Regions from separate parts of the Hydrogenophaga electricum genome, predicted to be linked through region 2. Evidence: predicted binding sites of a transcription regulator. Region 2 holds the regulator's gene; the other holds the start of a gene.

Region 1 (15,230 bases), on a different contig from region 2:
CTTCAGCCCCGACACCACGAACACCTGTTCGCCGTCCTGGGGCACGGCCTCGGCGCTGAATTCCGCGCTGTAGCCCGAGCAGCCACCGGGCGACACCTGCAGCCGCAGGCCTGCAGCGGGAATGCCCGAAAAACGCACGATGCGGCCGATGAACTTCTCCGCCGCCGGGGTCAGGGTGAACGAGGTAGACATGGGATTCACTTTCACAAACAGGAACCGTCAGACCTTGACGATGCAGCCGTCCACCGGGCACACGGCCTGGCATTGCGGCGCGTCGTACTGGTCGGCGCATTCGGTGCATTTGTTGGGGTCGATGATGAAAACGCCGCCCTTTTCGCGGATGGCGACGTTGGGGCATTCGGGCTCGCAGGCCGAGCAGCCGGTGCAGGTGGAGGCGATGATCTTGAGGGCCATGGTGGTTCTCCTGGGGCTTCGTCGTGGGGCGACGTGGGGGACAAAAAAACGGGCTGTCGAAAGGTGTTTTGGGGAGGGCCGCCAGCGGCGCCAAGGGCAGCCGATCAGGCCGCCGCGGCGATGCTGGTGAAGGCCCCCTGGCGGATCTGCGCGTCGCCGCGCGGCTGGTGGATCACCACGCCGCGCGCCACGCGCTCGCGGTAATCGCCAAACCAGTCGAGCGCGGCCTTTTCAATGAACGCGCCCACGTGCTGGTCCACCGGCTCGATACCGGCCGCACTCAGCTCGTCGCGCGGGCAGGCGCCGATCTTGGCCACCAGCACCGCGTGGCAGTCGTTGATGGCGCGGACCACGCTGGGCAGTTGCTCGTCGTCGCCGAAACCGCCCTGGCAGTACTGGTCCACCCGGCGGTGGCCGACGAACAGCGCTTCGGCCGCGCTGACCTCAAAAATCTGGAACTCGGTGACGTGGCCGAAGTGCTCGTTGACGCGGCCACCGCCCTTGGTGGCCACCGCCACCAGCACCTTCATGTCGGCGTCCGCCGGCAGCGCCGCGCTCGCGGCCAGCGCTTCCTGCTTGGCGGCGTGTTGCGCCTGGCGCTCGACCTCGACCTTGTCCTGGTAGGCGCGGCGCTTGTCGAGGTCGTACACAACCTCCATCTCTTCGATCTTGTCGAGCGTGAACTCGTCCGACCGGTCTTCGCCCAGCAGGCCCACCGCGTCGGCGCGGCACTGGCGGCAGTGGCGCATCAGGTTCGCACCGCCCGCGCAGGCGTCCTGCACGGCCTTGAGTTCCTGCGCGCTCGGGCCGCGCTGGCCCGTCAGCCCGAACACCGTGCCGTGCTCCGCCTCGGAGATGAGCGGCATGATGTTGTGCAGGAAGGCACCGCGCTTCTTCACCTCGCGGTTCACGTCCATCAGGTGCTGATCGTTGATGCCGGGGATCAGCACCGAATTGATCTTGGTGAGCACGCCGCGCGCGGTCAGCATCTCCAGCCCGAGCATCTGGCGTTCGTGCAGGATCTTGGCGGCCTCGTAGCCGGTGATCCGCCGGTGGTCCCAGAAGATCCACGGGTAGATCTTGGCGCCCACGGCCGGGTCCACCATGTTGATGGTGATGGTCACGTGGTCGACGTTGTACTGGCAGATCTCGTCCACATAGTCCGGCAGCGCCAGGCCGTTGGTGGAGATGCAGAGCTTGATGTCGGGCGCCTGTTCCTGCAGCAGGCGGAAGGTCTCAAAGGTCTTCTTGGGGTTGGCCAGCGAATCGCCCGGGCCGGCGACGCCGAGCACCGTCATCTGCGGGATCTCGCTCGCGACCGCGACCACCTTCTTGACCGCCTGCTCGGGGGTGAGCTTCTGGCTCACGACGCCGGGGCGGCTTTCGTTGGAGCAGTCGTACTTGCGGTTGCAGTAGTTGCACTGGATGTTGCAGGCCGGCGCCACGGCCACGTGCATGCGGGCGTAGTGGTGGTGGGCCTCTTCGGAATAGCAGGGATGGTTCTTGACCTTCTCCCAGATCTCGGCCGGCATGTCGTCGGGCCCGCCCGACGACCCGCAACTGGCCTTGCCCTCACCGCCCGAGGTGCCGCAGCCCCCGCCGGCTTCGGGCACATCGAGCTTCGCCCCCAGCGGCCTGATCGAACCGATGGACAGGTACGTCTTGGCGGGCATGGAACCCGCAGCGGTGCTTGTCGACGACATGAAGACCCTTCCCGCGGCCGACCATGGCCGCTCGGCAGGCCTTCAGCGATTTCCGTGCCACCGGAAAAGTCTTTTCAAATCAATGATCTGAAGGTTTTGTCGTGTGTAGGAAAGGGCACAAGGACGGGCGGATGGGGGCGGCGTGGCGTCGGGGTTGCGACAAAGGTGGCTCGCCGTCTTTGGCTGAGGAGCTTGGGCTGCAAGGCTTGCGCTTGACGAGTTGGGAATGGGCAAGGTGCTGTGGCGGGTTGCTGTACAGCGGAAGCCGTCAGTGACGAAGAGAACTGGGTTCGGAACCGAGCGCTAATCCGTCACTAGTTCACTAAGCCGCGTGGCGTCATCAATGACCGCGATCGAGGGCAGCGCGACTACGAGCTGAATAGGTTGCTGCTCGAATGCACGAGTTCAGTTCGTGACTCGAACGGAGCGGAAGACCTCGCTAAGTTGCACAGCAGCAGCGCGCCTGTCGCCCATGTCAACGAGCCTGTCGAGTGCTCGCAAAAGCTTCTGCGCCATCGCCAAGGGCATGGGCTGCTGCCGCTCGCTGAAGCGCTGAATCAGCCCCGATAGCCGCGCCGGCAATTGGGTGCCACGCCATCGAGGCAGGGTCCCCTCTCCGACCAGGAGATGCTCAATGTTGTCAACGAAATGCTGAACTGGGTAGTGCTCGAAGCTGCTTTCGCATAGGTTCATCCAGGCACTAGCAACGAGGGTGACAGAGCCTTGGGCGCGCAGTATCGAATCGAAAATTGGAATCACAGTTCCAACTTCGGTCCAGTCTCTGTTCGCGAAGCGAACTGCCCCACCTGCGTACCCGAGGTCGGCGAAGAACAGGTGCTTGACGATGTTGACGAAGTCCAGCTGTGAGTGCCCGCCGTGGCGCCAGTCCCGATAGGTTAGAACACGCTGTGCGACAACAGAGAGCAACGGCAAGGCATTCTTGGGAATCTTTGAGCTATCCATCACTTGACCAATCAGTTGGCCTGTGAATGACACAGTGAGGTTAGCAAAAGCCTCATCATTGGTAGTCATGACCGGTTGAAGGAACCGTCGTGTTCCTTCCTCCAAAGACACCTTCAGCGAAACCCGAGCCAAGAACTGATACAGATAGTGACACCACTCAAAGTTGTTGGTGGCGTAGTCGTCCTCAAAGTCTCGCCTGCTTCTCGCCCAGGAAGGCGCGATTCGCTCGATGGTCCACTTGGCCAAGCCCTCGCACCAGTCCAGAAACAGCGCCGCGTGTGCTTGGTCCACCAAAGCAGCTTCCAATGGGATGATCTGCAGAACCTTTTGGAGGAGTGAAGTGTCGATGTCCAATGGGTTGACCCGCCACTCGGCATCGACAGTACGGCCACGTCGCCGGCGAGATTGAACGGCCTCGGCGTCAGTAATCGGCACCCAGGGCTCGGGCCAGTTGGGGGGATTGGCCACAGGCGCTCCATCTTGGAGACGCTGGAGTTCCTCGCTGACCACCCCCTGGATTCGCGCGTGGTGTAGTTCCTCAGCATCTCCTTCTGGACCATACTGCACCTCGAAGAGCGCTACCACTGTAGCCAACCGTATCGCTGCCCACGCGATGTCCGGATACCGCGACCAAGCTCTCAGCAACGCACAGAATGCCGCGACTGCAATTTCCTCGTAGGGATGGGCGCACAGCTCCGTGAGGAAAGACTGCAGAGGCTTGACGTCCTGGTCGTCTTCCGCAACTGCGAACAATGCTCCCAGCCCCCTGGTGGCGTAGAGCACCGGATGATGCATGAGCTTCACGCTGCGGGTGAAAAACGGTTGCGGCACCTCCGGCGTCTGCGCAGCACGAGCGCATACTTCACCCCCCCATTGCAGGTGCGCTTCAGCCTTTTCAAGCAAGAGGACTGCAGCTACGCCAGCAACGGCCGATTGCCGCTGGTGTGCCAGCTCCGTGTGTTCATGTCCGGTGGCGAAAAGGTCTTCGAAGTCGAGCTCCTTTGCTGCCGTTGCAGCAGCTTCTAGCGTGAGTGACTCCTTTAGCTTGCCATCTTCAAAGTAGGAGTAGACCCAGTTCAGAAGCGTGAGATAGCGCCCCATCTCGCTGTGCCGGGCTTGCATCGTCTGAATGTCCTCGCCTGTCGCTTTGGGATTTTCGTGAGAGATGACCACCTTGGATTCATCCGGACTGAGTTCTGCGCGATAGTTCTCTCGCTTGCCAAGCTCCGCCCATATCTCCGCTGTTCTTGCGAGGTCCGAACGCATTCCTGCGTTCTTCCGTTGCGCGGCGTAGTCAAAGGGCAGGTCACCCGAAAAGCCTTCGATGGCCGCAGCCGCTTGCGCGCCTAACTCTCCTCCCCTGAGCACCATGAGAGTGCCGAGCGAGCGGATGTCTGCACGGCGCACCGGCCGTTCGTTGCCTTCCTTCACGGCCAAGCCGTGAGGTCTGTCCTGTGGCTTGATGAACCCGATAAGGTTCGCTGTCTGTGTCATGTCCTGCACCTGGCGCCGAATGTCCCAGTGCCAGAGGCGTTGATTCGTCGCGATGGGCAGAGTGATTGCGGAGGTGTGTTGCGCCTGCAGGGCGATGGCAGCGGCAACAGCCAGGGCACCCACGGACTGGTGCCCTTCCAAGACCGCCTTGAGGACATCGTCAACTGCGGTGCCTTTCTCAAGCTCACGGAACGCCCACGCCTCAAGAGCCATCCATCCTGAGTTGACGGTGGACGGCCCGAAACTTCCACGTGCACCCAAGTAGAGTCGGCTGTCGCCCCAGAACACTTGCCTGCCCCACGGGAACTGCATGACGAGCGGGATGGGTGTTCCATCCTTTTCGTGGGAGAGCCGATGCAACTGCCGCCATGACCGAATGGCGTGGTTGGCGACCTCCCGAACCAGTCTCCTACCCTGGTCCGGTGCTTGCTGCAGCAGCGAGTGGAACGGCTCCCTCGTCGGAGCCGCAGGAAAGAACGAGAACTGGTCGTCGATAGAGAGTTTGTTCCACTCGAAGTGGCCGAAGCTGTGTGACACCAAGTAGTGTTGGCCTCGCATGTCCTTCTTTACAACCACGGGGAGGCGCTTGCGCACCACCGACAGAGTGAAGTCGACTAACTCTGCAGGGCAAGCACGCGAGAGAAATGGAGCATGTGTGAACACGGACTGCACGGCATGACGTGGCATCTGTTCCAGGCGGCGCAAATCGCGGAGGTACTGAGTGACCAAGGAGACCTGCGTGAGCGAAGAGTTCAGCACCAACGTGCGCAGCGCGGACTCGAGCTCGTCCAGGCCATCCCGCCAGTCCTCAATCTCGGCCCAGACCCCGCGGTCCGTCGAGAACGTCCTTTGATGCCGTTGATGCTGGATGTGGTACAGCCAGGCTAGGCAGGTCTGAACGATGCGCTCGGACACCCGGTTTCGGTAGGGGGAGAACATGTTCTGCCAGACCTCGAACGCCGAGACCACGTCTGGGATCACACCGGTTGGGATGTCGGAAGCGTGGTCCAGAAGCCAGTCGCAGAAGCGAGCCCAGGCTGCGACGTCCGAAGGATGCCCCCACATGTCCGCGTACAGCATGCGCTTGGCGAGGTCGAGGTCGAGGTCGATGTCTGAAGCGTATGAGCGCTCGAGAATGGCCGTATTCGGCTTCGTCTTTTCGGCTTGGTACCAAACGACGACCTTGCCGACCCGCGAGTGGGCAGTGTCGAGCATCGCTCGGTCGAAGGCGACGGAGTACTGCGCGAACGTCTCTAGGGAGAACGGTCCGGCCATCCACGCGCGCAGCCACTGGGAGCGAAGTCTCTGATTTCCCTCCAAGGCGGCCAAGTGGCTGGCCCAGTTCTCGCCGTGGGCAAGCTCCGCCTGGGAGAGCAGTTCGACGACCCGCCCAAGCGCCGGCGGCTCCCCAACTTCGCGAATGACCTCTGGCCAGGCGTCATCCGCCCGGACCAGGTGTTGCAGGAACGCCCATTCGAAGAAGATGTCGTGGGAGAACTGCACGGTATGTCCGCGTCTGACAGATCGAACGATGCCGTCCGCCTCGAGTTCGGCGAGTGCCTGAGCATCGACATCGGCTATGGGGATACGCCTGCCAAGTTGATGTGCGCCAGTCTTGGCCAGCTGCACCAAGGCATTTCGCCGGTAGCCCACCCGCGTGGGGTCAGCGCCGTAGCCGCCGCGCTCCCACCACAGAGCCGCAAGGTCGACCTCAGAGGTGGCCTGCGCATTCGACGAGTCAACCTCCTTGGCAAGCACGGCCGCGAAAAAGGGCCGACGAACGACCGCGCGAACAGAATCACTGCCGAAAAGCAGTGGTCGAAGGGCTGGCTTGGCTTGCGCGAGCGCCTCAGCTTCCTCGTCGTCGAAAGAGTCGATGGTCAGCGTCCGCACTCCGCTTGAGAACAGACGCGCAGGCAGCCAAGTGCGCAGCGGCTCCATTCCCGTGTCGCGCACGGTGGCCACAACGCACCATCCTGACAGCAACGGCGAGGAGTGGATGGTGTTCAGCAGGTCCAGGAGAATGCTTCGGTGTTCGACCTCTACACGGTCAATACCGTCGACGAACAGCACGCTGGAGCCGGACGCGGAAAGCTCCACTAGGAGCTCCTCCAAGTTGCCGTGAGTCATGCCCGCGGCTGCAGCGTACTGCGCCCACGTGCTCCCCCGCAGACGGTCGGACTTTATGAAGAGGACAGTTCCAGAGGCGGCAAGTTGTTCGACGGCCGAGCGGAGAACGACCGACTTGCCCGCACCGGGCATGCCGCCAATCTGCACAAAGCCAGGCGACTTCGCAGCCTCGACCACCGCTTGAACGCTGGTGTCGCGCGGCACACTCAAGCCAGAGATGCTGTTCGTGATTTCGGCAGCGGCAAGACGACTCTCCTGCTGTATGGCCTGCAGTGCTCCTTGCGCACTCGGCGCCCCAGCAAGCCGGAAAGCGCCGTTCAGGCGAGCGACGAGCGTCTTGCGGTCGTACCCTGCAGCGCGCCCTTGCGAAACGCGCACCAACGCCAGCAACCGGCGCCACAGGTCGTCAGCCCGAGGACGGTCCACTGGAGCCAGGGTATTGGCAAGGCCAGCAACTGTCTGCGCCTCGGTCGGTGAGCCTTCGGTCAGCAAGTCCAGGCGTATGAGGACGAAATGACTCAGTAGTTTGTGTGTGGCTGAATCAAGCTCGCCGGGCGCCACCTTGGACGAGAGGATGTCGCGAACCGCCTCGAACTGCGAGAGCTTGTCTCCCGCGGCACCATCGGTCTGCAGCTTACGGACGAACTGTTCCGAGGAGCTTTCTGCCCGCGCCCACTCACAAAGCGTCTCAAAGCTTCTCTTGGCTGCATCCGATATTTCGCCAACGATGGCGCCCACCCTGTCCAACGAAACCTGAAAATCCGCGTACGAGAGCGTTTCGTAAGCGCGCTCAATCGTCTCTCGGAAGTCAGTGTTCGTGCTCGCCGCGCTGATTACCAGCTTGCGCTTGACCTGGGCGCTGAAGGTTATCAAGACTTGGTCGGCACCTTCTGCCCGAACGATCAGGTCGTCCAGCGGCTGCCCGAACGAACCTTGCTGCACGGAGACATGTCTGACGACGCGGCCCGGCAGGGCTGGTGCTGTCGTCTCGCAGAGCAGCGCAGCTGCGTATACCGAAGAGACAGCATCCTCGAAGCTGAAGCCTTGGCCGCCAGTCAGCTCGGGTGAGGTCCCTCTTGGTGTTGTTTGCGTTGTGCCTGGGGTCTGCTGACCCTCACTGCCTTGGTCTGTTGTCATTGCGAGGAAGGGTTGGAACTATATTGATCAACGCGTGGCGCGAGGTCGACTTCACAGCAAACAGCTAATTCACCGCACGATAGGGAATGAATCAGTTCAGTCTATTTCACAAATCCCACACAACGTACGGACGATCGCCTGGTGCACGGCCATGAGCGTGAAGCGGTCATACGTAAGTCCAACCGTCAAATGACCATTGACGGCCGCCGCCGTCATCCAAGCGCTGAACTCCGAACTACTCAGATCAGCCTGAAGCCGTCCAGACGTCAATTGGGCTGAATGACCAACAAGCACGACTGGTCAGCACCCATCCCTTCCCGAGCTCCTTTGAAGCGCGCACCACACGCAGCGCTTCTGCGCTGTTCTCCATCCACCGCTATCAGGCCCAGCCAACACAACTCCACGGCTTGGCGCCGGGCCCCAGCCGACCAGTCCACACGGCGAACTTCCCGCCCCGTTTCGTGCGGAATGTCCCACCGCAGCGCCCGCTTTGCGCCGGATTGCCGCTGCGTTTACAGAGCAGCCATAAAGGGCGCCCACCATGAGGCTTCGATTGTTTACCGGAGCCCATTCATGCAACGACGCGCCCTTTTCTCTGCCCTCTTCGCCACCGGCCTGGGTGCCATCGCCCTGCCCGCACTGGCCCAGAAGCCCAACGAGATGCCGCCCCATGGCCCGCAACACGCGAGGCCCCAGCCGCAACATGCCCAGCCCGCACCGCAGCAGCGCCCGCAGCCCCAGGCGCAGCAGAGGCCGGCGCCGCATGACCAGTCTCGCCGCTACTACAACGCACGCGGCGACGAATTCCGTCAAGGCCGGCGTCTGCCGACGGAGCTGCGCCACCGCAGTTACGTGGTGGCCGACTACCGGCGCCACCACCTGCCGGCGCCGACGCACCGTCAGCAGTGGGTGCAGGTGGGTGCCGACTACGTGCTGGTGATTGCCGCCACGGGTGTCATCGTCCGGGTGGTCACGGGCCGCTGAGCGCTGCGGACGCCACGCCTTTTCCGCCGCCCAAAGCCGGGGTCCGCCCCGGCTTTTTTTGTGTGCGCGGGGGCCTGTCGTCGCACGCCACTTGTCACCGTGCTTTGCGAACGCTTGCGCGCCGGTTTACACACCAGCAACGCGGGGTGCCCACCATGGAGCTTCGACTTTGAAAGGAGAAAGCCATGCAACGACGCACCCTTTTTCAAGCCCTGTTGGCCGCCGGTGCCGGTGCCTTGGCCCTGCCGGCCATGGCCAGGGACCACAAGGACTGGCCGCCTTCCGCGCGCCACGATGACCGCAAGGACAAGCCGCCCCAGTTCAACCCGCACGATGACCGGCGCCACCCCCGCTACCACAACGCCCGCAGCCATGCCTTCGGCCGGGGCCGGCCGTTGCCCAGCGAGTTCCGCAGCCGGCACTACGTGGTGACGGACTACCGGCGCTACCGGCTGCCGCGCCCGGCCCGCCATCAGCACTGGGTGCAGGTGGGGCCCGACTTCGTGCTGGTGATGGCCACCACGGGCCTGATCGTCAACGTGGTGCTGGGCCGCTGAGGCGCCAAGTCACGTTTGAGCGCTCCGACAGCGTCTAGCTGCTCAACACATACCCCGTGCTCCGCCCCCCACCCTCCAGCTTGCGCAACACGCCCCGCGCCAGCAGGTCGTTGATGTCGCGCAGTGCCGTGTCGGCCGAGCACTGGGCAATCGCTGCCCACTTCGCGTTCGTGAGCTTGCCGCCCGCCTCACCCGGCGGGCGGTCCAGCACATGGTTGAGCACCAGCGTCTGCCGCGCATTCATGGGCGTGCCCGCCCAGCGTTGCCAGAACTGGGCCTTGTCCAGCATACCGGCCAACAGGCCGTCGGCACCCTGCACGGCGCGCAGCAGGCAGGGCAGGAACCAGGCCAGCCAAGGCGTCACGTCCAGCGTGCCTCGCTGGGTGGTTTCGAGCTGGTCGTAATACTGTTTGCGCTCGCGCTGGATCTGCGCGCTGAGGCTGTAGAAGCGCTGCGCAGGATCAAGCCCCCACGCTCCGCCGCCGCGAGGGTCGCCGCCCCCCAAGGGGGCTTTCGCTCCTTGGGGCGGCCCGGCGGCGCTCAATGCCTCAGCCCGAACCAGCGCCATGTCGCCCACAGCGCGGCTGATGCGCCCGTTGCCGTCGTCAAACGGTTGCAAGGTGACGAGCCACAGGTGGGCCAGCCCGGCGTGGATGAGGGGGTCGCCGGCCGGGGCCGCGTTGAACCAGCGCAGGAAGGCCGCGGTTTGTGCGGGCAGCGCGGCGGCGAGCGGGGCTTCGTAGTGCACCTTCTCCCGGCCCACAAGGCCGGACACCACCTGCATGGGGCCAGCCGCGTCGTTGCGCCACTGGCCGACTTGGATGCGCACGTGCCCGCTGAAACCGGTGGGGAACAGGGCCGCGTGCCAGCCGAACAGGCGCTCGGCAGTGAGCGGCTGGGCGTGGTGCTGGGTGGCGTCGAGCACCATGTCGACCACGCCGTCCACATGGCGGTCCGCGGGTGCCAGCGCCCCGATGTCCACGCCGAGGCGGCGGGCGATGGAGGAACGCACAGCATCCAGGTTGAGCGATTCGCCTTCGATGGCGCTGGTGGTCACCACTTCCTGCGTCAGCGCCTGCAGCGTGGCCTGGTCGCGCTGGGCCAGCCCGAGTTCGGCCATGCGCCCCGCCAGATGGCCTTGCGCGCGGTGCACCTGGGCCAGCGCGGGCGCCAGCGCAGTCGCGTCGAACCGCCACTGCGGCCAGTCGGGGCGCTGCCAGAGGTAGGTGCGGCGGCGTGGGGGCTTGTCGGGGAACATGCGGCGATTGTGCGCCATATTCACCGCTTTATTTGCGGTGAATACCCGCCCTATTCACCGCAAGCGTCTAAGCCTCAGAACTTGCGCACTTCAATGCCGTGCTTCTGCAGCGCGTAACCCATCTGCCGCGGCGTGATCTTGAGCAGGCGCGCCGCCTTGGCCTGGACCCAGCCGCAGCGTTCCATGGCCCAGATCAGGCGGTCGCGCTCGCCGTCGGGTTTGTCGTCGGCACGCGAAGGGGCCGCCACCGCCGTGGCGGGGAACGCTGCGCCGAGCGCGTCGTGGCCCAGATCGGCAGGCCGTGAATCGGCGCCACCCGCGCCCAACCCGCCACCGTCACCAGCCAGCGCAGGCTGGCGCGGCGGGGGCGCCATGGGCACTTCGGTGATGGGGATTTCGGCCAGGCGGCTGGGGCGCACGGCGTCTTCGCGGTCGATGTGGTGCAGCACCTGCGTCAGGCAGCGGTTGTCGCGGCAGGGGAAGGCCAGGTCGGAGATGACGTCGTTGCTGGCCATGGTGGCGGTGCGTTCGACGCAGTTTTCCAGCTCGCGCACGTTGCCGGGCCAGTAGCAGCTGGTGAGCACGCGCATGGCTTCGGTGCTGAACTTCGTGCTGCGGCCGTTTTCGCGGTTGAAGCGGTCCAGGAAGTGCTGGGCCATGGCGGGAATGTCTTCGCGCCGTTCGCGCAGCGGCGGCAGCTGGATGCTGACGACGTTGATGCGGTAGTAGAGGTCGGCGCGGAATTCACCGGCCTGCACCATGCGCTCCAGGTTGCGGTTGGTGGCCAGGATGAGCCGCACGTCGACCTTGACCGCCGTGCCGCCGCCCACGCGCTCGAAGCTGCGTTCCTGCAGCACGCGCAGCAGCTTGGCCTGGAAGGCGGCCGAGATGTCGCCGATTTCGTCGAGGAACAGCGTGCCGCCGTGGGCCATTTCGAAACGGCCTTTGCGCGTGCCCTGCGCGCCGGTGAAGGCGCCTTTTTCGTGGCCGAAGAGTTCGCTCTCCAGCAGCGATTCGGACAGCGCCGCGCAGTTGACGCCCACAAAGGGTTCCTGCGCGCGCGGCGACAGGCTGTGAATGGCGCGCGCCATCACCTCCTTGCCGGTGCCGCTTTCACCGCGCAGCAGCACGGTGGTGCGCGAGGGCGCGACCTGGTGGATCTGGTCGAACACCTTGAGCATGGGCGCCGACACGCCCACCACCTGGTCGAGCCGGCGGCCGGGCTTGAGCGCCTTGTGCATGCGGCGCGCTTCGTCCTGGATGCTTTCGTGCGCGGCGGTGACGCTGCGGTGCAGCAGCAGCGCCTGGCCCATGAGCGTGGCCACCATGCGCAGCAGCCGCAGGTCTTCGGCGAACACACGGCGCTGTTCGGGGTTGAGGCAGTCGATCACCAGCACACCGAGCGTGCGGTGGTCGCCGCGGATGGGGGTGGCCAGCATGGCGACCGGGGTGTCGGGGCTCTGGTCGGCACCCCCTGTTCGGTTTAGGAATAGCGGTTCGTTGCGGACATCGGGCACCGACACGGGGATGCCATTGGCGAAGACCCGACCGACGATGCCCTCGCCCGACTCGAAGTGAAGACGTTGTTGCTCGGCCTGGGTGAGCCCCACCGAGCACAGCCCCTGGAGCCTGCCCTCGGCGTTGGCCATGACCACGAAGGCTCTGCGCCAATCGAAAGCGTGCAACAGGTAGTTGAGCGCTTCCCGAAACGTCTTGTCGATATCGAGCGAGGTGGCCAGTGTTCTACCGACCTCGTACACCGCGTCGAGTTCGCGCCGGATCAGATGTGTTTGCATGTTCATCGTGGGACCCCACCGGCTTCCTGTCTGGCGACGAGAGAGAGCGCAGAGGTTTTTTTGTCGATCATCTGCACCAGCATCGTGACTCGGTCACAACGCAACGACTGCGGTGGGCGTGGTGCAAAAAGCATGCCGAGAACGGCGCTTCCCCGTGCCGCCCAGCGCAGCGCCTGCCCGTTTGCAACAAACCCGACAGGCCACGCCTCGGGGGTTTGATGCAGGTCAGACAAAGCCCACAAAACGGGGGCGACAGGCGGTTGAAAAAGCGGGTTTTCAGGGGCTCAGGCCCATGGCACCGAAGTTGCAAAGTGGTGCGCAAACGCTTTGTTCCCTTCCCACGATTGCCGTTGCCAGGAGCCCGCCATGCCGCCCAGCCGCACCGCCGCCGCAACCTCCCGCCCCGCGCTGCCGATCTACCTGGATTACGCCGCCACCACACCGGTGGACCGCCGCGTGGCGAACAAGATGATTCCCTACCTGACCGAACAGTTCGGCAACCCGGCCAGCCGCTCGCACGCCTACGGCTGGGTGGCCGAAGAAGCGGTGGAGCTGGCGCGCGAACAGGTGTGCGCGCTGATCAACGCCGACCCGCGCGAGATCGTCTGGACCAGCGGCGCGACCGAGTCGAACAACCTCGCCATCAAGGGTGCGGCGCATTTCCACCAGGGCAAGGGCAAACACCTGGTGACCGTGGCCACCGAGCACAAGGCCGTGCTCGACAGCATGCGCGAGCTGGAACGCCAGGGCTTTGAAGTGACGGTGCTGCCGGTGCTGCCCAGCGGCCTGCTCGATCTGGACCGCTTCAAGGCAGCGCTGCGGCCCGACACGGTACTGGCCTCGGTGATGTTCGTGAACAACGAGACCGGGGTGATCCAGGACATTGCCGCCATCGGCGCGATCTGCCGCGAGAAAGGTGTGCTGCTGCACGTGGACGCGGCACAGGCCGCCGGCAAGGTGGTGATCGATCTGGACGTGTTGCCGGTTGATCTGCTTTCGCTTTCGGCCCACAAGATCTATGGCCCCAAGGGCATCGGGGCGCTGTACGTGCGCCGCAAACCGCGCGTGCGCATCGAAGCGCAGATGCACGGAGGCGGACACGAACGCGGCATGCGCTCGGGCACGCTGGCCACGCACCAGATCGTGGGCATGGGCGAGGCGTTCTGGCTGGCGCGCGAACACATGGCCAGCGACAACGCGCGCATCCGCACGCTGCGCGAGCGCCTGTGGGCCGGCCTGTCGCCACTGGAGGCGGTGGCGCTCAACGGCGATGCCGAGCAGCGCGCCCCGGGTTACCTGAACGCGAGCTTCAACTACGTGGAAGGCGAGTCGCTGCTGATGGGCATCAAGGGCGTGGCGGTGTCGTCGGGTTCGGCCTGCACCTCGGCCAGCCTGGAGCCCAGCTACGTGCTGCGCGCCATGGGCCGCAGCGACGAGCTGGCGCACAGCTCGGTGCGCTTTTCCATCGGCCGCTTCACCACGGCCGAAGAGATCGATTCGACGATCGCACAGGTCACCGAGGTGGTGACCCGCCTGCGCGGCATGAGCCCGCTGTGGGACCTGGTGCAGGCCGGCATCGACCTGTCCACGATCCAGTGGGCAGAGCATTGATGAACACCCCCTGCGCCGCTTCGCGTCTTCCCCCTCCAGGGGGACCGCGCCCACGGCCCGGCGGAGCCGGTTCCGTGGCGCGTGCTGGAACAAGCCCTTCTCTCAAACGTTTCTTCGCCTTCTGGAGTTAGCCATGGCCTACAGCGACAAGGTGGTTGACCACTATGAGAACCCGCGCAATGTCGGCGCGTTCGACGCCAACGACGACAGCGTCGGTACCGGCATGGTCGGCGCGCCCGCCTGCGGCGACGTGATGAAGCTGCAGATCCGCGTGAACGCCCAGGGCGTGATCGAGGACGCGAAGTTCAAGACCTACGGCTGCGGCTCGGCCATCGCGTCGAGTTCGCTGGTGACCGAGTGGGTGCGCGGCCGCACGCTGGACGAGGCGCTCGCGATCAAGAACGCCGCCATTGCCGAAGAGCTGGCGCTGCCGCCCGTGAAGATCCACTGCTCGATCCTGGCCGAAGACGCGATCAAGGCCGCCGTGGCCGACTACCGCTCGCGCCACGGGGATGCCACCGCCACCGCCGCTGCGGACAGCGAACTGGTGGAACAACCGGCCTGCGAGCCCGGCCATTCCTGAAACCCGCCCACGCCCACCATCCAAAGGAGCCGTGCCATGTCTGCCCTGTCCTCCCTGGCCAGCGATCCCGCCCAGGCCCCCCTGCCCGCGCTGCTGGACTTCACCGCCGAGGCCGCCGCCAAGGTGGCCGAACTGATCGAAGAAGAAGGCAACCCCGCGCTGAAGCTGCGCCTGTATGTCACGGGGGGCGGCTGTTCGGGCTTTTCCTACGGCTTCGCGTTCGACGACCAGGTGGCCGAGGACGACACGATCGTGATCACCAGCGGCGTGTCGCTGGTGGTGGACGCCATGAGCCAGCAGTACCTGATGGGCGCGCGCGTGGATTTTGAAGACGGGCTCGAAGGCTCGCGCTTCGTGATCCACAACCCGAACGCGCAGACCACCTGCGGCTGCGGCAGCTCGTTTTCCGTGTGAGCGGAAAGCCGCCCCACCGTCGCGCCCGCGCAGGCGGGCGTCCTGCCCCCTGCGGCACCACCGCCCGCTGCTGAAAGGAATCCCCATGAGCGTGTCCCTCACCCCCGCCGCCGCGCGGCACGTGGAGAAGTCGCTGATCAAGCGCGGCGCGGGCCTGGGCCTGCGCCTGGCCGTCAAGACCAGCGG
Region 2 (15,230 bases):
CTGCACATCCTGGCTGCGGCGCAAGAGGCTGGCATCGACTTCACGATGACCGACATCGACCGCCTCTCGCGCAGCGTGCCCCAGCTGTGCAAAGTCGCACCCAATACCAACAAGTACCACATCGAAGACGTGCACCGTGCGGGCGGCATCATGGCCATCCTGGGTGAACTGGCGCGCGGTGGCAAGCTGCACCTGGATGCGCCCACCGTGCATGCCAAGACCCTCGGTGATGCGTTGGCCCAATGGGACATCGCGGTCAGCAACGACGAGGCGGTGCAGACTTTCTACAAGGCTGGTCCGGCTGGCATTCCCAGCCAGGTGGCTTTCAGCCAGGCCACACGCTGGCCCAGCCTGGATCTGGATCGGGCCGACGGCTGCATTCGCAGTGTGGACCACGCATTCAGCCGGGAAGGTGGCTTGGCCGTGCTGACCGGCAATATCGCGCAGAACGGCTGTGTGGTGAAAACCGCCGGCGTGGACGACAGTCTGCTCGTTTTCGAGGGCCCCGCCCATGTGGTGGAGAGCCAGGATGAGGCGGTGGACCACATCTTGAATGACCAGGTCAAGGCGGGTGACGTGGTCGTGGTGCGCTACGAAGGCCCGAAGGGCGGCCCTGGCATGCAGGAGATGCTCTACCCCACGAGCTATATCAAGAGCAAGGGCCTGGGCAAGGCCTGCGCCCTGCTGACCGATGGCCGCTTCTCGGGCGGCACTTCGGGGTTGTCCATTGGGCACTGCTCGCCCGAGGCTGCTGCTGGCGGCAACATCGGGCTGGTGCGCACCGGCGACCGCATTCGCATCGACATTCCCAGCCGCACGATCAACGTGCTGCTGAGCGATGACGAACTGGCCCGCCGCCGAACCGAACAAGATGCCAAGGGTTGGAAGCCGGCCGAGCCACGCCCGCGCAAGGTGAGTGCCGCGCTGAAAGCCTACGCACTGCTGGCCACCAGTGCCGACAAGGGCGCGGTGCGCGACCTTTCCCAACTGTAAGCCGTAAGGCGTCGTGGCCGCTGTACGGAGGCCCGGCGCCGGGTGAGGCTCCATGCGCACTGCGGCCTGCGCATGGCCGGGTTCTTGCCACCAGAGTCCGGCACAATCTCGGGCATGCTGATTCACCCGCAGATCAATCCCATCGCCCTTGAGCTCGGCCCGGTGGCGGTTCACTGGTACGGCCTGACCTATCTGGCCGCGTTCGCGTTGTTCATGTTGCTGGGGCGCGCTCGTCTCAAGCATGAGCCCTATGCTTCCATGACCGGGCCTCGCCCCTGGTCCGCCCGGGATGTCGAGGACATCCTTTTCCTGGGGGTGCTGGGCGTGGTGGTGGGCGGTCGCCTGGGGTACTGCCTGTTCTACAAGCCTGCGTACTACCTCGCACACCCGCTGGAGGTCTTTGCGGTCTGGCAAGGTGGCATGAGCTTCCACGGTGGCATGCTGGGTGTGCTGGTGGCCATGGTCTGGTACGCCCGCAGCCGTCAGCGACCCTGGCTTCAGGTGATGGATTTTGTCGCGCCCTGTGTGCCCACCGGTCTGGCTGCAGGCCGCGTAGGCAATTTCATCAACGGCGAGCTCTGGGGGCGCGTGGCCGATCCTTCATTGCCCTGGGGCATGGTGTTCAGGGGCGCGGGGGATCTGCCGCGCCACCCGTCGCAGGTCTACCAGTTCCTGCTCGAAGGGCTGTTGCTGTTTGTGGTGCTGTGGCTGTTTGCGCGGCGGCCCAGGCCCATGGGGCAGGTGTCGGCCCTGTTCCTCATGGGGTATGGCGTGCTGCGCTTCGTGGTGGAGTTTTTCCGCGAGCCTGACGCCCATCTGGGCCTGCTGTCGCTCGGACTCAGCATGGGCCAGTGGTTGTGCGTGCCCATGGTGCTAGCGGGTATGGCGCTGTGGGTCTGGGCGGGCCGTCGGGCGCTGGTGCCCGCCCGGGGCTGAGGCATGGCGGGCCAGGTTCTGTTGCTCATCGAAGGGGCGGTGGCGCGGGTGGTGCTTTCGCATCCGGGGCGGTTCAATGCCATGTCGCGCAGCATGTGGCGCGACTTGCGCACCACGTTCGTCGCCTTGCAGGCGCGTGATGATCTGCGCGGCGTGATCGTGTGTGGCGATCAAGGGCATTTCTGCGCCGGGGGCGACATTTCTGAATACCCGGGTTTTCGCTTCGACGAAGCGGGGTTGCGCGATTTCCATGAGAACGACGTCTGGGGTGGTCTGCAGGCCATGCTGGATTGCGACCTGCCGCTGATTGCGCAGATTGAAGGCAACTGCATGGGGGCGGGGGTGGAAATCGCCAGTTGCTGCGATATACGGATTGCCGGCGAGGGGGCGAAGTTCGGCGCACCCATCGCGAAGCTGGGCTTTCCCATGGCGCCGCGGGAGGCCGAGCTCGTGGCGCGTGAAGCCGGGCTGGCAACGGCGCGGCAGATGTTGCTGGAGGCGGTGGTGCTCGATGCTGCCGAGATGCTCCGGCGTGGTTTTGTGCAGGCTGTGCTGCCCGATGCGGAGGTCGTCATCGATGTGGTCCAGCGTGTGCAACGCCTGGCGCGTTGGGCGCCGCAAGCGGCACGTCTGAACAAGCGCACATTGCGAGCACTGGCGAGCGGCCGATCCGCCGAGTCTTTGTTGTCCGAAGCCTATGCCTATGCGGACAGTGCGGAACACCGCGAGGGCATTGGTGCGTTCATGGCGAAGCGGTCACCGGCGTTTTGAGCAGGCCTGTCGGCGCGCCGGTCATCCCAGGAGAATTCATGGAGAACCAGAACCTTTTCAGTGCGCTGCGCGCGTCCTTTCCTGCTGATCTGGATGACCTCGCCATCGAGACCGATGACGGCCTGCGCTACAGCTGGCGTGATCTCGACCGGGCCACCGCCATGATGGCGAATCTGCTGGATGCGCTCGATCTGCCAGCGCATTCGCGCATTGCCGTGCAGGTGGAGAAATCGGTCGAGGCCTTGGTGTTGTACCTGGCCACGCTGCGTGCCGGTCACGTGTTCCTGCCCCTGAATACCGCTTATCGGCAGGCAGAAATCGCGTACTTCATCGGCAATGCCGAGCCGGCGGTGGTGGTGTGCGCGCCGGCGAACCACGGTTGGGTGAGCAAGCTGGCCTTTCAGGCAGGCACCCGCTATGTGTTCACCTTGGGTGAAGACCGCACGGGCAGCTTGCTGGACCGTGCTGCCCCCATGCCGGACAGCCATGCGCCGGCGGTTCGGAACGCCGACGATCTGGCCGCGATTCTCTATACCAGCGGGACCACCGGACGCAGCAAAGGCGCCATGCTCTCGCACGGCAATCTGCTGAGCAATGCGCAGGTGCTGCGGGACTACTGGCAGTGGCAACCCGACGATGTGCTGATCCATGCGCTGCCCATCTTCCATGTGCACGGCCTTTTCGTGGCCATTCATGGTGCGCTCATCAATGGCAGCCGGATGATCTGGCTGTCGAAGTTCGATCCGAAGCGGGTTGTTGAAAAACTGCCGGAAGCCACCGTGTTCATGGGCGTACCCACGCTGTACGTGCGCATGCTGTCCGAGCCGGCGCTCACCCAGGCGCAAGCGGCGCGCATGAGGTTGTTCATCTCAGGGTCGGCACCCCTGCTGGTTGAGACCTTTCGCGATTGGCAGACACGCACCGGCCACACCATCTTGGAGCGTTATGGCATGAGCGAGACGGTCATGCTCACGTCCAACCCCTGTGGCGTGGACCCGCGCCATGCCGATGCTACCGAGCGCCGGGGCGGAACGGTGGGCTTTCCCTTACCGGGTGTCGATCTGCGTGTGGTGGGCGAGGCGGGGCAGGGTGTGGCGAGCGGTGAGATCGGCGGAATTCAGGTGCGCGGTCCGAATGTGTTCCGGGGCTACTGGCGCATGCCAGAGAAGACTGCGGAAGAGTTCACCGCCGACGGTTTTTTCAAGACGGGCGATGTGGGCCGGATCGATGCCGATGGTTATGTGACGATCGTGGGGCGCAGCAAGGACCTGATCATCTCCGGTGGCTACAACGTCTATCCAGCCGAGATCGAATCCGTTATCAACGAGATGCCGGGGGTGGCCGAGAGCGCGGTGGTGGGGGTACCGCATCCGGATTTTGGCGAGGTCGGCGTGGCCGTTGTGATTGGCCGTCAGGGTGCGGATATTGACCCAGAGCCGGTGCTGGCCGATCTCAAAGCACGTCTGGCCAACTTCAAGATTCCCAAGCACTGCGTGGTCGTGACCGAACTGCCGCGCAACACCATGGGCAAGGTACAGAAAAACCTGCTGCGCGAGCAGTACAGGGGCCTCTTCGGGTAAGAGGCTTTTGCCGAGTGGGCGCAGCCCTCAAGGAGGCTGCCCGCACAGTTCCATCAAGGTGGTTGCGGGCAGCGTGTGGGTGTTGGGCTGTTATCTCAACACGAGCACCGGGATGTGCGAGTGCGTCAACACCTGTTGGGTCTCACTGCCCAGCAACAGCCGCTTGAGGCCTTTGCGTCCATGCGAGGCCATCACAATCAGATCCACCTTGTTGCGCTTGGCGGCCGAGATGATGGCTTCGGCAATCAGGTCGGACTTGACGGTGATGGGCTTGACCTTGACCTCCCGTTTCTGACCGGCTGCCTTGACGGCATTGACCGCTTCCATGGCTTCGTCCTGCCATTGCTTCTCGATCTTGGCCACTTCGGCGGCCGCCAATGCCACGCCCCCTTCAAAGTAGGTCTGCGGGTAGCGGGGAACGACTTTGACGGCCACGATTTCAGCGCCGGTGATGTCGGCCAGTCCAATGGCGTGTTCGACGGCCAGATTGGACAGTTTTGACCCATCGGTCGCGACCAGAATGCGCTTGTACATCGAGATCTCCTGGGAATATGGTGAAGACAGACAACAGGTTACGCACACAGGGTTCCACCCCGGTTGATATATGTCAAGCCCCGGTTTCGGACCCTGAAGTACGCTCCCGGCCCATGAACAAGGCCCTCGCCGTGCCCCCGGTGGGGCCCTCACCAGAGAGTCTCCCGGCTGGGGAGCCGGTCGATGACGTGTTTGGTGCGCACCGGGGTCCGTTGACGGTGACCGATGACTTCACCGTGCTCGATGACCCTGTGGAGCAGCAGGAGTTCACCACGTACGAACCGGCGGCCGAAGCGTCGCCTGGCGAAGCGGGTGTGGCGCAGTCGGTGCTGCTGGTTCAGGGCATGTACTGTGCCGCCTGTGCCGACACCGTCGAATGTGCGCTGCAGGATCTGCCAGGCGTGGAAAGCGCCCGGGTGCATGCAGCCACCCGCCGGTTGACCCTGCGCTGGGATCCGGCACAGGCGAGACTCTCCGATTTGGCGCAGGCCGTGGGGCGCACAGGGTATCGCCTCCTGCCGTTGCAGCAGGCGCTGTCCATCAGTGAGCGCTTGCGCGAGACGCGCATGGCGCTGTGGCGGCTGTTCGTGGCGGGTTTCTGCAACATGCAGGTCATGATGTACGCATGGCCGGCGTATGTGGCCAAACCCGGCGAGATGCCCGCCGATCTGGAGCAACTGTTGCGCTGGGCGAGCTGGATCCTCAGTGTGCCTGTTGTGACATTCGCCAGCGGCCCGTTTTTTCGCAATGCCTGGCGCGATCTGCGTCTGGGGCACGTCGGGATGGACACGCCGGTGTCCATCGGCATCCTGGTCACTTTTTTGGTGAGCACGGCGGCCACGTTCGATCCATCCGGTCCCTGGGGACACGAGGTGTGGTTCGATTCGCTCACCATGTTCGTGTTTTTCCTCCTGGGTGGACGTTACCTGGAACACAAGGCGCGTGATCGCACGGCGGGGGCACTGGACACGCTCATGAACCGGTTGCCCGAGGTCTGCGATCGTCAGGCGGCGGAAGGGCGCTTCGAAACCGTGTCGGTGCGGCGCTTGTCCGTTGGTGATGTGGTGCGGGTCAGCGCGGGGCAGGCCTTTCCGGGTGATGGCGCCATCCTCAGCGATTCCGCCACGGTGGACGAGGCGCTGCTCACCGGTGAGTCGCATCCGGTGACGCGCTCGGCGGGCGAGTCGGTGGTGGCGGGCAGCTTCAATCTTGCCGGGCCCGTGCTGATGCGCGTGGACCGTCTGGGGCGCGATACCCGTTTTGCCCAGATCGTGGCGTTGATGGAAAAGGCTTCCACGGACAAGCCCCGTTTGGCCGTTCTGGCTGATCGCATTGCGGCCCCATTTCTGGTCATCGTGCTGCTCAGTGCGTTGTTTGCCGGCTGGTATTGGTGGCAGATCGACCACAGCAAGGCGTTGGCGGTTGCCGTGGCGGTGCTCATCGTGACCTGCCCCTGTGCCTTGTCGCTGGCCACGCCGGCGGCCATGCTGACTTCGGCGGGGGCGTTGGCGCGGCGCGGAACGCTTGTGCGGCGCTTGCAGGCCTTCGAGTCGTTGGCGGGCATCGACGCGGTGGTGTTCGACAAGACCGGCACGCTCACCCATGATCGTCTCGAACTCGAAAGTGTCCGGGCTCGCGAAGGATGGACGTCAGCCATGGTTCTGTCGCTGGCCGCTGAGCTTGCGCAAGGTTCTCTGCATCCGGTTTCGCGTGGCATTGTGGCGGCCGCCAAGCTGGCGAACCCGATGGAGGGTGCTCCTTCAGCGCTTGGAGATTGTCGTGAACTGGCTGGCCAGGGCTTGCAAGCCCTGAGGGCCGACGGGACGGTCGTCCGCCTCGGCTCTGCCAGCTTCTGTGGGCTGGCTGCGGATACCGCCAACGAGACCCCAAAAGCTTATCTGGCCGATGCCGACGGGTGGTTGGCCACTTTCGAGCTGCGAGAAGGGGTGCGCGAAGATGCCCGGGCAACGGTGGCCGCCTTGCACGATTTGGGTGTCCAGACTTGGCTGTTGTCGGGAGATCGCCAGGCAGCCGCGGAGCGGGTTGGGCGTGAGGTGGGTGTGGGCGCTGTGATTGCGGGTGCAACACCAGAACGCAAGCTCGCCGAGCTGGAAGCCCTTCAGGCGAAAGGGCGCCGTGTGGCGATGGTGGGCGATGGTCTCAACGACGGCCCGGTGCTGGCACGTGCACACACGTCATTTGCATTGGGGCACGCCGCAGCGCTCGCACAGGCCCAGTCCGATTACATCATTCAGGGCGGGCGTCTGATGGATGTGGTCTTGACGTTGCGCCAAGCCCGTTCCACCATGCGCATCGTGCGGCAGAACCTGGTGTGGGCCGCGCTGTACAACGCGGTGAGCATTCCGATGGCGCTGGTTGGCTGGATGCCCCCGTGGCTGGCCGGCCTGGGCATGGCAGGCAGTTCCCTCCTGGTGATCGGCAATGCCTTGCGTCTGGCGGGCTCCACGCGGGCGCGGGCCTGAGAAGGCTTTCGCTCATCAACTCAACCTGGGTTTGACCATGGACATTCTGTACTTGCTTATTCCGCTTTCCGTCCTGCTGGTCTTTGTCATCATCGGCGTGTTCTGGTGGGCTTTGCAGTCGGGGCAATTCGACAACATCGAGCGCGAGGGCGAGCGGGTTCTCAGAGGCGATTGACTTACGTCAAGGCGGCAGTGGGTGCCGAAAACGACACTCCCGCTGGTGACATTTACGAGGAGTTCTGTATGTCCGTGACAACAAAGACCGGCCAACCGGCGGTCTACAACGACAGCGTGGTTCGCTGGTTCTCCATCGCTGCCGTGATTTATGGCGTGGTGGGGATGCTGGTGGGCGTGATCATCGCGGCCCAGCTGACTTGGCCCGAGCTCAACATGGGGATCGAATGGATCACCTACGGCCGCTTGCGACCGCTGCACACCAATGCGGTGATCTTCGCCTTCGGAGGGTGTGTGCTGTTCGCGACGAGCTACTACGTTGTCCAGCGGACTTGTCACACCCCGTTGTTCTCCAATGCGCTGGCGTGGTTCACGTTCATTGGCTGGAACATCGTCATCGTTTCTGCGGTGATCACCCTGCCGCTGGGCATTACGTCCGGCAAGGAATACGCCGAACTGGAATGGCCCATTGACATCCTGATTGCGGTGACCTGGGTGGCCTACGCCATCGTGTTCTTCGGCACGGTCGGTATCCGCAAGGTCAAGCACATCTATGTGGCCAACTGGTTCTTCGGCGCTTTCATCATCGCCGTGGCGCTGCTGCACATCGTCAACAGCGCGGCCGTGCCGGTCGAACTGTTCAAGTCGTACTCTGCCTACGCCGGCGTGCAGGACGCGATGGTGCAATGGTGGTATGGGCACAACGCCGTGGGCTTCTTCCTGACCGCCGCTTTCCTGGGCATGATGTATTACTTCATCCCCAAGCAGGCCGAGCGTCCCGTGTATTCGTATCGCCTGTCGATCGTGCACTTCTGGGCCCTGATCTTCACCTACATGTGGGCCGGCCCCCACCATCTGCACTACACCGCGCTGCCTGACTGGGCGCAGTCTCTGGGCATGGTGTTCTCCCTCATCCTCCTCGCTCCCAGCTGGGGCGGCATGATCAACGGGATCATGACGCTCTCGGGTGCCTGGCACAAGCTGCGTGACGACCCCATCCTGCGCTTCCTGATCGTGTCGCTGTCGTTCTACGGCATGTCCACCTTCGAAGGCCCGATGATGTCCATCAAGACAGTCAATGCGCTGTCGCACTACACCGACTGGACGGTGGGCCACGTGCACTCCGGCGCTCTGGGCTGGGTGGGGCTGGTGTCCATGGGCTCGCTGTACTACCTGATCCCGCGCCTGTTCGGTCAGAAGAAGATGTATTCGGTGCCCGCCATCGAACTGCACTTCTGGATCGCCACCATCGGTATCGTGCTGTACATCGCCGCCATGTGGATCGCCGGGGTGATGCAAGGTCTGATGTGGCGCTCGGTCAACCCCGATGGCAGCCTGACCTACACCTTTGTCGAATCTGTCAAGGCCACCTTCCCGTTCTACGTGATCCGTCTGCTTGGCGGCGTGCTGTACCTGACCGGCATGATCGTGATGCTCTGGAACGTGGTGATGACGGCTCTGCAAGGCCGCGCCGTGAACGCGCCCGTGATCGCCGTCAACCCTGCCCACGCCTGATCAGGAGAACAACAAAATGGCTAGCAATGAAAAGCTGACCGGCCACGCCCGGATCGAGACCAGCAACTTTCTGATGATCGTCCTGATCACCCTCGTGGTGGCTGTGGGTGGTCTGGTGGAAATCGTGCCGCTGTTCTTCCAGAAGTCGACCACGCAGCCGATCGAGGGGCTCAAGCCCTATACCGCGCTGCAGGTGGCCGGTCGTGACATCTATGTCAAGGAAGGCTGCTACAACTGCCACTCGCAGATGATTCGCCCGTTCCAGGCCGAGACGCTGCGTTATGGCCCGTACTCGGTGGCGGGTGAATTCGTCTACGACCGGCCCTTCCAGTGGGGCTCCAAGCGCACCGGTCCGGATCTGGCCCGCGTTGGTGGCCGTTACAGCGACGAATGGCACCGCTTGCATCTGCACAACCCGCGGGATGTGGTGCCGGAGTCGAACATGCCCGCCTACCCCTGGCTGGAGAAGAAGACGGTCAAGGCTGAAGGTCTGCCCAAGCGCATGGAAGTGTTGCGCATGCTGGGCGCTCCGTACACGGACGAGGAGATTGCCCAGTCGGTGGACGAGGTCAAGGGCAAGACCGAGCTGGACGCTCTGATCGCCTACTTGCAAGTGCTGGGTACCGCGCGCAGTGCGGCCAAGCTGGCTCAGCAGTGAAGGAGTGACGACATGGATATCAACGACCTTCGCAGCATCGTCACGGCGATCAGCCTGCTGACCTTCGTCGGCATTGTGGTCTGGGCCTGGTCCAAGCGAAACCAGGCCGACTTTGAAGAGGCAGCCCGGCTGCCCTTTCAGGAAGACTGAAGACCCGCCCCACGATCAAGAGAATCATCATGAGCGATTTCACCAGCGACTTCTGGCATATCTACGTCGGCGGCCTCGCCCTGGTCAGCATCATTGCCTGTGCAATCCTGCTGTGGGTCAGCGGCACCACCAAAGCTGCGACCCATGCCGACAATACCACTGGTCACGTCTGGGACGTGGACCTTAAGGAAATGAACAACCCGCTGCCCAAGTGGTGGGTCTACCTGTTCATCATCACCGTTGTGTTTGCGCTGATCTATGGTGCGTTGTACCCCATGTTCGGCAAGTTCCAGGGGGCCCTGGGCTGGTCGTCGCAGGGTCAGCATGCGACCGAGGTCAAGAAGGCCGAGGATGCCATTGCCCCGGTGTATGCCAAATTCACCGGCATGACCCCGGAGCAGATGGTGGCCGATCCTGAAGCACGGGCCATCGGTGAGCGCCTGTTCATGAACTACTGCGCGCAGTGCCATGGTTCGGACGCCCGAGGCTCCAAGAGCTTTCCCAATCTGACCGATGGTGACTGGCTGGGCGGCACGGGCCATGAGTACATCAAGACCACCATTGCCAACGGCCGTACCGGTGTGATGCCTCCCATGGCGGCAGCAGTGGGCTCGGCAGAAGATGTCCGTAATCTGGCGCACTACGTGCTGAGCCTCTCCGGCAGTCCCAACGATTCGGTCCGCGCCACGTTGGGCAAGGAGAAGTTTGCGGCCTGTGCTGCTTGCCACGGACCTGATGGCAAGGGCATGCATGCCATGGGGGCCCCCAACCTCACTGATGGCACCTGGTTGCATGGTTGGGGTGAGGATGCCATCGTCCGTGCGGTCAACAATGGTTTCACCAACCACATGCCGGCTCAATCGGCGTTGTTGAACGAGGCGCAGATCAACGTGCTCGCGTCGTATGTGTGGGGCCTGTCGACCAAACCCGGTACGGCACAGTAAGCCCTCATCGACCCCAGGCATGAGATCTCATGCCTGGGGTTTTCTTTTTTTAAAGTGCCTTTGTGAGTTCTCATCCCCCAGCAGCGAGTGCTTTGTCTCAAGAGTCTTCCGCTGACAAGGTGACGTCCCGGTCGCCCGCAGGTGGCGGTGATGAGGCCGTGCTTTCGCTTTACGTCTCCCAAAAGAAGATCCAGCCCCGGTCTGTTTTCGGTCTCTTTACCAAGTGGCGCTGGGCTTTGGTGTGGGTGACCCAGATCGTTTTTTATGGGTTGCCATGGCTGCAGTGGAATGCCCGCCAAGCGGTTCTCTTTGATCTGGAGTCCCGTCGGTTCTTCCTCTTTGGACTGGTGCTCTATCCCCAGGACTTCATCTATCTGACAGGGTTGCTGGTCATTTCAGCGCTGGCCTTGTTCCTTTTCACGGCGGTGGCGGGGCGTCTCTGGTGTGGTTATGCCTGTCCCCAGACGGTCTACACAGAAATATTCCTTTGGATAGAGAAAAGGGTGGAGGGGGAGCGCTCGGCCCGGCTGAGGCTCGACGAAGCCCCGATGTCTGTGGCCAAAGTGGGCAAGCGTGGCCTCAAGCACCTGCTCTGGCTCATCTTTTCCCTCTGGACGGGCTTTACCTTTGTCGGGTATTTCACCCCCATTCGCGAACTGGGCTCGCTGACGCTGATGGCCTCGCTGGGGCCGTGGCAGACCTTCTGGGTGTTTTTCTACGGTCTGGCGACCTATGGCAATGCGGGTTTTCTGCGTGAGCAGGTGTGCAAGTACATGTGCCCGTATGCCCGCTTCCAGAGTGCGATGTTCGATCCGGACACGATGATCGTGACCTACGACGAAGCGCGCGGTGAACCACGTGGGGCGCGCTCCAAGAAGGCTGACCCGAAAGCGCTTGGCTTGGGGTCGTGTGTCGACTGCACGCTGTGCGTGCAGGTGTGTCCGACCGGAATCGACATTCGCAAGGGTTTGCAATACGAGTGCATCGGTTGTGGTGCCTGCATTGATGTGTGCGACGAGGTCATGGACAAGGTCGGGTATCCGCGTGGCCTGATCCGGTATTCCACACAAAACGGCGTGGCACAAGGCTGGAGTCGGCAGGCGATGATCCGGCGCGCCTTCCGGCCCCGGGTGCTGGTCTATACCGCGGCATTGGGGGCTATCACGGCGGCCTTACTGGTCAGCCTTTATTTACGCACCCCGCTGAAAGTGGATGTGATCCGTGATCGTGGAGCACTGGCTCGCATGGTGGAGCAAGGGCGGATCGAGAATGTGTTCCGCTTGCAGGTCATGAACGCGACTGAACACCCTCAACGCTATTTTCTCGATGTGGACGGACTGCCGGATATCGTGATTGCGTCGGATCGGTGGGTGGATGTGCTGCCTACTGAGGTGCGTTCGGTCGCCGTTCGTGTGCAAATTCCTCCGGATGCTGCAGAGCCCGGTTCGCACCCCATTCGTTTTCTCGTGCGCTCGTCTGAGAAGCCGACCGATGCAGTCGCCGAAAAGGCTGTCTTTCTGGTTCCTCGATAAACTGAAACCTCACCACATCAACCACATGGACTGGGTCATGAACTCCCCTCAGAAAACGTCTCCTGCCTCTGCACCTATCCCTTGGTGGCGGGTCCCTCATATGTGGCTGGTATTGGGGGGGCCGATGGCTGTTGTGGTGGCAGGCATTGCCACAGCGGTGATTGCCTACAGCAACCAAGATCCTGTGCTCGACAAGGTCGAATACGAGCGGGATCTGGCCGCTGCCAAAGCACTGCAGGGAAAGGAGCGGGTGGACGCGCTTGTCAAAATGCAGCCGGCCGGACAGGCCCGCAACCATGCGGCATCCCCCGTGGTGCCCGGTGAGGCGCCTAAGCGCTGAGCCTTTCGGGGGCGAGCCCGTCGACCCCGAATCTCGACTTCGTGCGTAGAGGAGACCGACGATGAAAGCGCAGCGATGGATGTGGGTAGGGTGGCCGTCATTTCTGGCCGCCGCCGTGCTGGAAATGCTGGTGTTTGCCATGGTGGATCCGCACGACCTGCACTGGTTTGGTGAACCTTTGGCGTTGTCCCGGCAAGCGGTCTATACCCTGGCCTTTTTTGGCTTCTGGGCCATCACGCTGACGTCGAGTGCGCTGACCACATTGCTCGCCATGTCGCCGCTGGAGGTGAACCGTTGTCCTGTGCCGGAGGACCAGCGGCCCGAAGGCTGTGTCCGCCACCCGCATGCAGGGGATCCGACACAGTCATAAAAAAGCCCCTCGGTGCACCGAAGGGCTTGGTGTGAGATGTCAGATGCCAGTCAGCGGCAGGTGCCTGGATTGACGATCAACCTCAGGCCGTCGGTGTTCTTGATGTGCACATAGCGCTGCTTGACGTCGATGATGCCTTCGTCGACGAATTTCGAAAACGTGCGGCTGACCGTTTCGAGCTTCATGCCCAAGTAGCTACCGATCTCTTCTCGCGTCATGCGCAGGATGAGCTCGGACTGCGAGAAGCCGCGTGCATGCAGGCGCTGCACCAGGTTCAGCAGAAAGGCCGCCAGTCGCTCCTCGGCACGCATGCTGCCCAGCAGCAGCATGACCGAGTGATCGCGCACGATCTCGCGGCTCATGATCTTGTGCACATGGTGCTGCAAGGTCGTGAATTCGCGTGAGAGTTCTTCGACCTGATCAAAAGGCATCACACAGACCTCGGCATCCTCCAGGGCGATTGCATCGCAGGAGTGGCGGTCGCTCACGATGCCGTCCAGACCGATGATCTCGCCAGTCATCTGGAAGCCAGTGACCTGATCGCGGCCATCGGCCGTGGTGACGCAGGTCTTGAAAAACCCCGAGCGGACCGCGTAGAGGGAGGTGAACTTGTCACCCACATTGAAGAGGGCTGTTCCCCGCTTGATGCGTCGACGGGTGGAAACCACACTGTCGAGTTTGCTCATCTCGTCTGTACTCAGGCCCATGGGCAGACACAGCTCGCGGAGGTTGCAACTCGAACAGGCGACTTTGATGCTTTGGACGTCCATAAATCTTCCGCCAATTGGCGCTCGAAGCTTAACCCATGGATGGGAGGGTGTCGAGAAATCCCAGTGCCATCAAGGCGTTGGGTGTGGGGATAACCCCGTACGCGCGGTCTCTTTTGACCAAGATCAAGGGCCCCGCCAACCCACTGAGGCACATTGGAACGCCCAAGTGGAGAACTGCCAGTGAGTCACGCCATATCCGACGAATTGCTCAAGCGATTCGACATTCCAGGTCCCCGATACACCTCGTATCCGACCGCCGACCGCTTCGTGGAGGCGTTCACCGAGGCAGATTACGTCAGGGCTCTTGAACAGCGTCGAGCAGGCTCGTTGGCGTTGCCGCTGTCACTGTATGTGCATGTCCCGTTCTGCGAGTCGGTGTGCTACTACTGTGCCTGCAACAAGGTCATCACCAAACACCATGAGCGTGCTGCCGAGTATCTGCGCTACTTGACCCGCGAAGTCGAACTGCAGGTTCAGCATTTTGGCAAAGGGCACAACGTTTCACAGTTGCATCTGGGGGGCGGTACCCCTACCTTCCTGTCCGATCCGGAGCTGGAAGATTTGATGACCATGCTGCGCCGCAATTTCACGCTGGTGCCCGGTGGGGAGTACTCGATCGAGGTGGATCCGCGTACCGTTACCAGCCAGCGCTTGCAGACACTGGCACGCCTGGGCTTCAACCGCCTGAGCTTCGGGGTGCAGGACTTCGATCCGGCCGTGCAGAAGGCGGTGCATCGCGTGCAGCCCGCAGAGCAGGTGTTTGCATTGGTCGATACTGCCCGCAAGATCGGGTTCGAGTCGGTCAATGTGGACCTGATTTACGGTCTGCCGCTGCAGACACCGGAATCGTTTGCTCGAACGCTTGCCCAGGTTAACGAGCTGCGCCCTGACCGCATTGCGTTGTACGCATACGCCCATCTGCCCACGCGCTTCAAACCTCAGCGGCGCATCGTCGCGGCCGAGTTGCCCAGCCCGGGAGACAAACTGTCCATGCTGTCGATGTCGCTCGATGCGATGAGCGATGCAGGGTACGTGTATGTGGGCATGGACCATTTCGCCTTGCCTGGCGATGCGCTCGCCGTGGCCAAGCGGCAAGGGCGTCTGCATCGCAACTTCCAGGGCTACAGCACGCAGCCCGACTGCGATCTCATTGCGCTCGGGGTGTCGGCCATTGGCCGTATTGGCGCCACCTACAGCCAGAATGCCAAGACCCTGGAAGACTATTACGATGCGCTGGACCAGGGGCGCTTGCCCATCGTGCGGGGGTTGGCCTTGTCGCGCGATGACCTGCTGCGTCGCTCGGTCATCATGTCCATCATGTGCCAGGGGGCGGTGCAGTTCGAATCCATCGAGCTGGGACATCTGATCGATTTTCCGACCTACTTCGCCCGTGAGCTGGAAACCCTGGACGGGCTGGTCGAACAAGGGTTGCTCAAGATCAACAGCGCTGGGATCGAGGTCACAGCCACCGGTTGGTACC

What was found. The regulator FNR, encoded in region 2, switches genes on or off when oxygen is low (the NO sensors DNR and NnrR bind a similar motif). The targets are predictions, from matches to a motif close to TTGATNNNNATCAA.
Region 1: the regulator FNR is predicted to act here: its motif matches at 12,652-12,665, upstream of nifA (nif-specific transcriptional activator NifA).

Annotation. Positions count from the first base shown of each region.
Region 1 is NZ_BSPB01000034.1:24,247-39,476, reverse strand. It holds gene QQK43_RS16665 (HesB/IscA family protein) at 1-192, opposite strand, end outside; gene QQK43_RS16660 (4Fe-4S binding protein) at 220-414, opposite strand; gene nifB (nitrogenase cofactor biosynthesis protein NifB) at 519-2,087, opposite strand; gene QQK43_RS16650 (NACHT domain-containing protein) at 2,523-7,841, opposite strand; gene QQK43_RS16645 (RcnB family protein) at 8,415-8,825, shown strand; gene QQK43_RS16640 (RcnB family protein) at 9,011-9,382, shown strand; gene QQK43_RS16635 (Fic family protein) at 9,417-10,640, opposite strand; gene nifA (nif-specific transcriptional activator NifA) at 10,715-12,436, opposite strand; gene QQK43_RS16625 (IscS subfamily cysteine desulfurase) at 12,803-14,047, shown strand; gene iscU (Fe-S cluster assembly scaffold IscU) at 14,181-14,630, shown strand; gene erpA (iron-sulfur cluster insertion protein ErpA) at 14,667-15,044, shown strand; gene iscA (iron-sulfur cluster assembly protein IscA) at 15,130-15,230, shown strand, end outside.
Region 2 is NZ_BSPB01000001.1:139,483-154,712, forward strand. It holds gene ilvD (dihydroxy-acid dehydratase) at 1-993, shown strand, start outside; gene lgt (prolipoprotein diacylglyceryl transferase) at 1,108-1,929, shown strand; gene QQK43_RS00665 (enoyl-CoA hydratase/isomerase family protein) at 1,933-2,700, shown strand; gene QQK43_RS00670 (malonate--CoA ligase) at 2,739-4,280, shown strand; gene QQK43_RS00675 (universal stress protein) at 4,371-4,814, opposite strand; gene QQK43_RS00680 (heavy metal translocating P-type ATPase) at 4,928-7,297, shown strand; gene ccoS (cbb3-type cytochrome oxidase assembly protein CcoS) at 7,335-7,472, shown strand; gene ccoN (cytochrome-c oxidase, cbb3-type subunit I) at 7,541-8,986, shown strand; gene ccoO (cytochrome-c oxidase, cbb3-type subunit II) at 9,003-9,644, shown strand; gene QQK43_RS00700 (cbb3-type cytochrome oxidase subunit 3) at 9,657-9,794, shown strand; gene ccoP (cytochrome-c oxidase, cbb3-type subunit III) at 9,824-10,738, shown strand; gene ccoG (cytochrome c oxidase accessory protein CcoG) at 10,858-12,270, shown strand; gene QQK43_RS00715 (nitrogen fixation protein FixH) at 12,230-12,610, shown strand; gene QQK43_RS00720 (hypothetical protein) at 12,672-12,980, shown strand; gene fnr (fumarate/nitrate reduction transcriptional regulator Fnr) at 13,031-13,750, opposite strand; gene hemN (oxygen-independent coproporphyrinogen III oxidase) at 13,931-15,230, shown strand, end outside.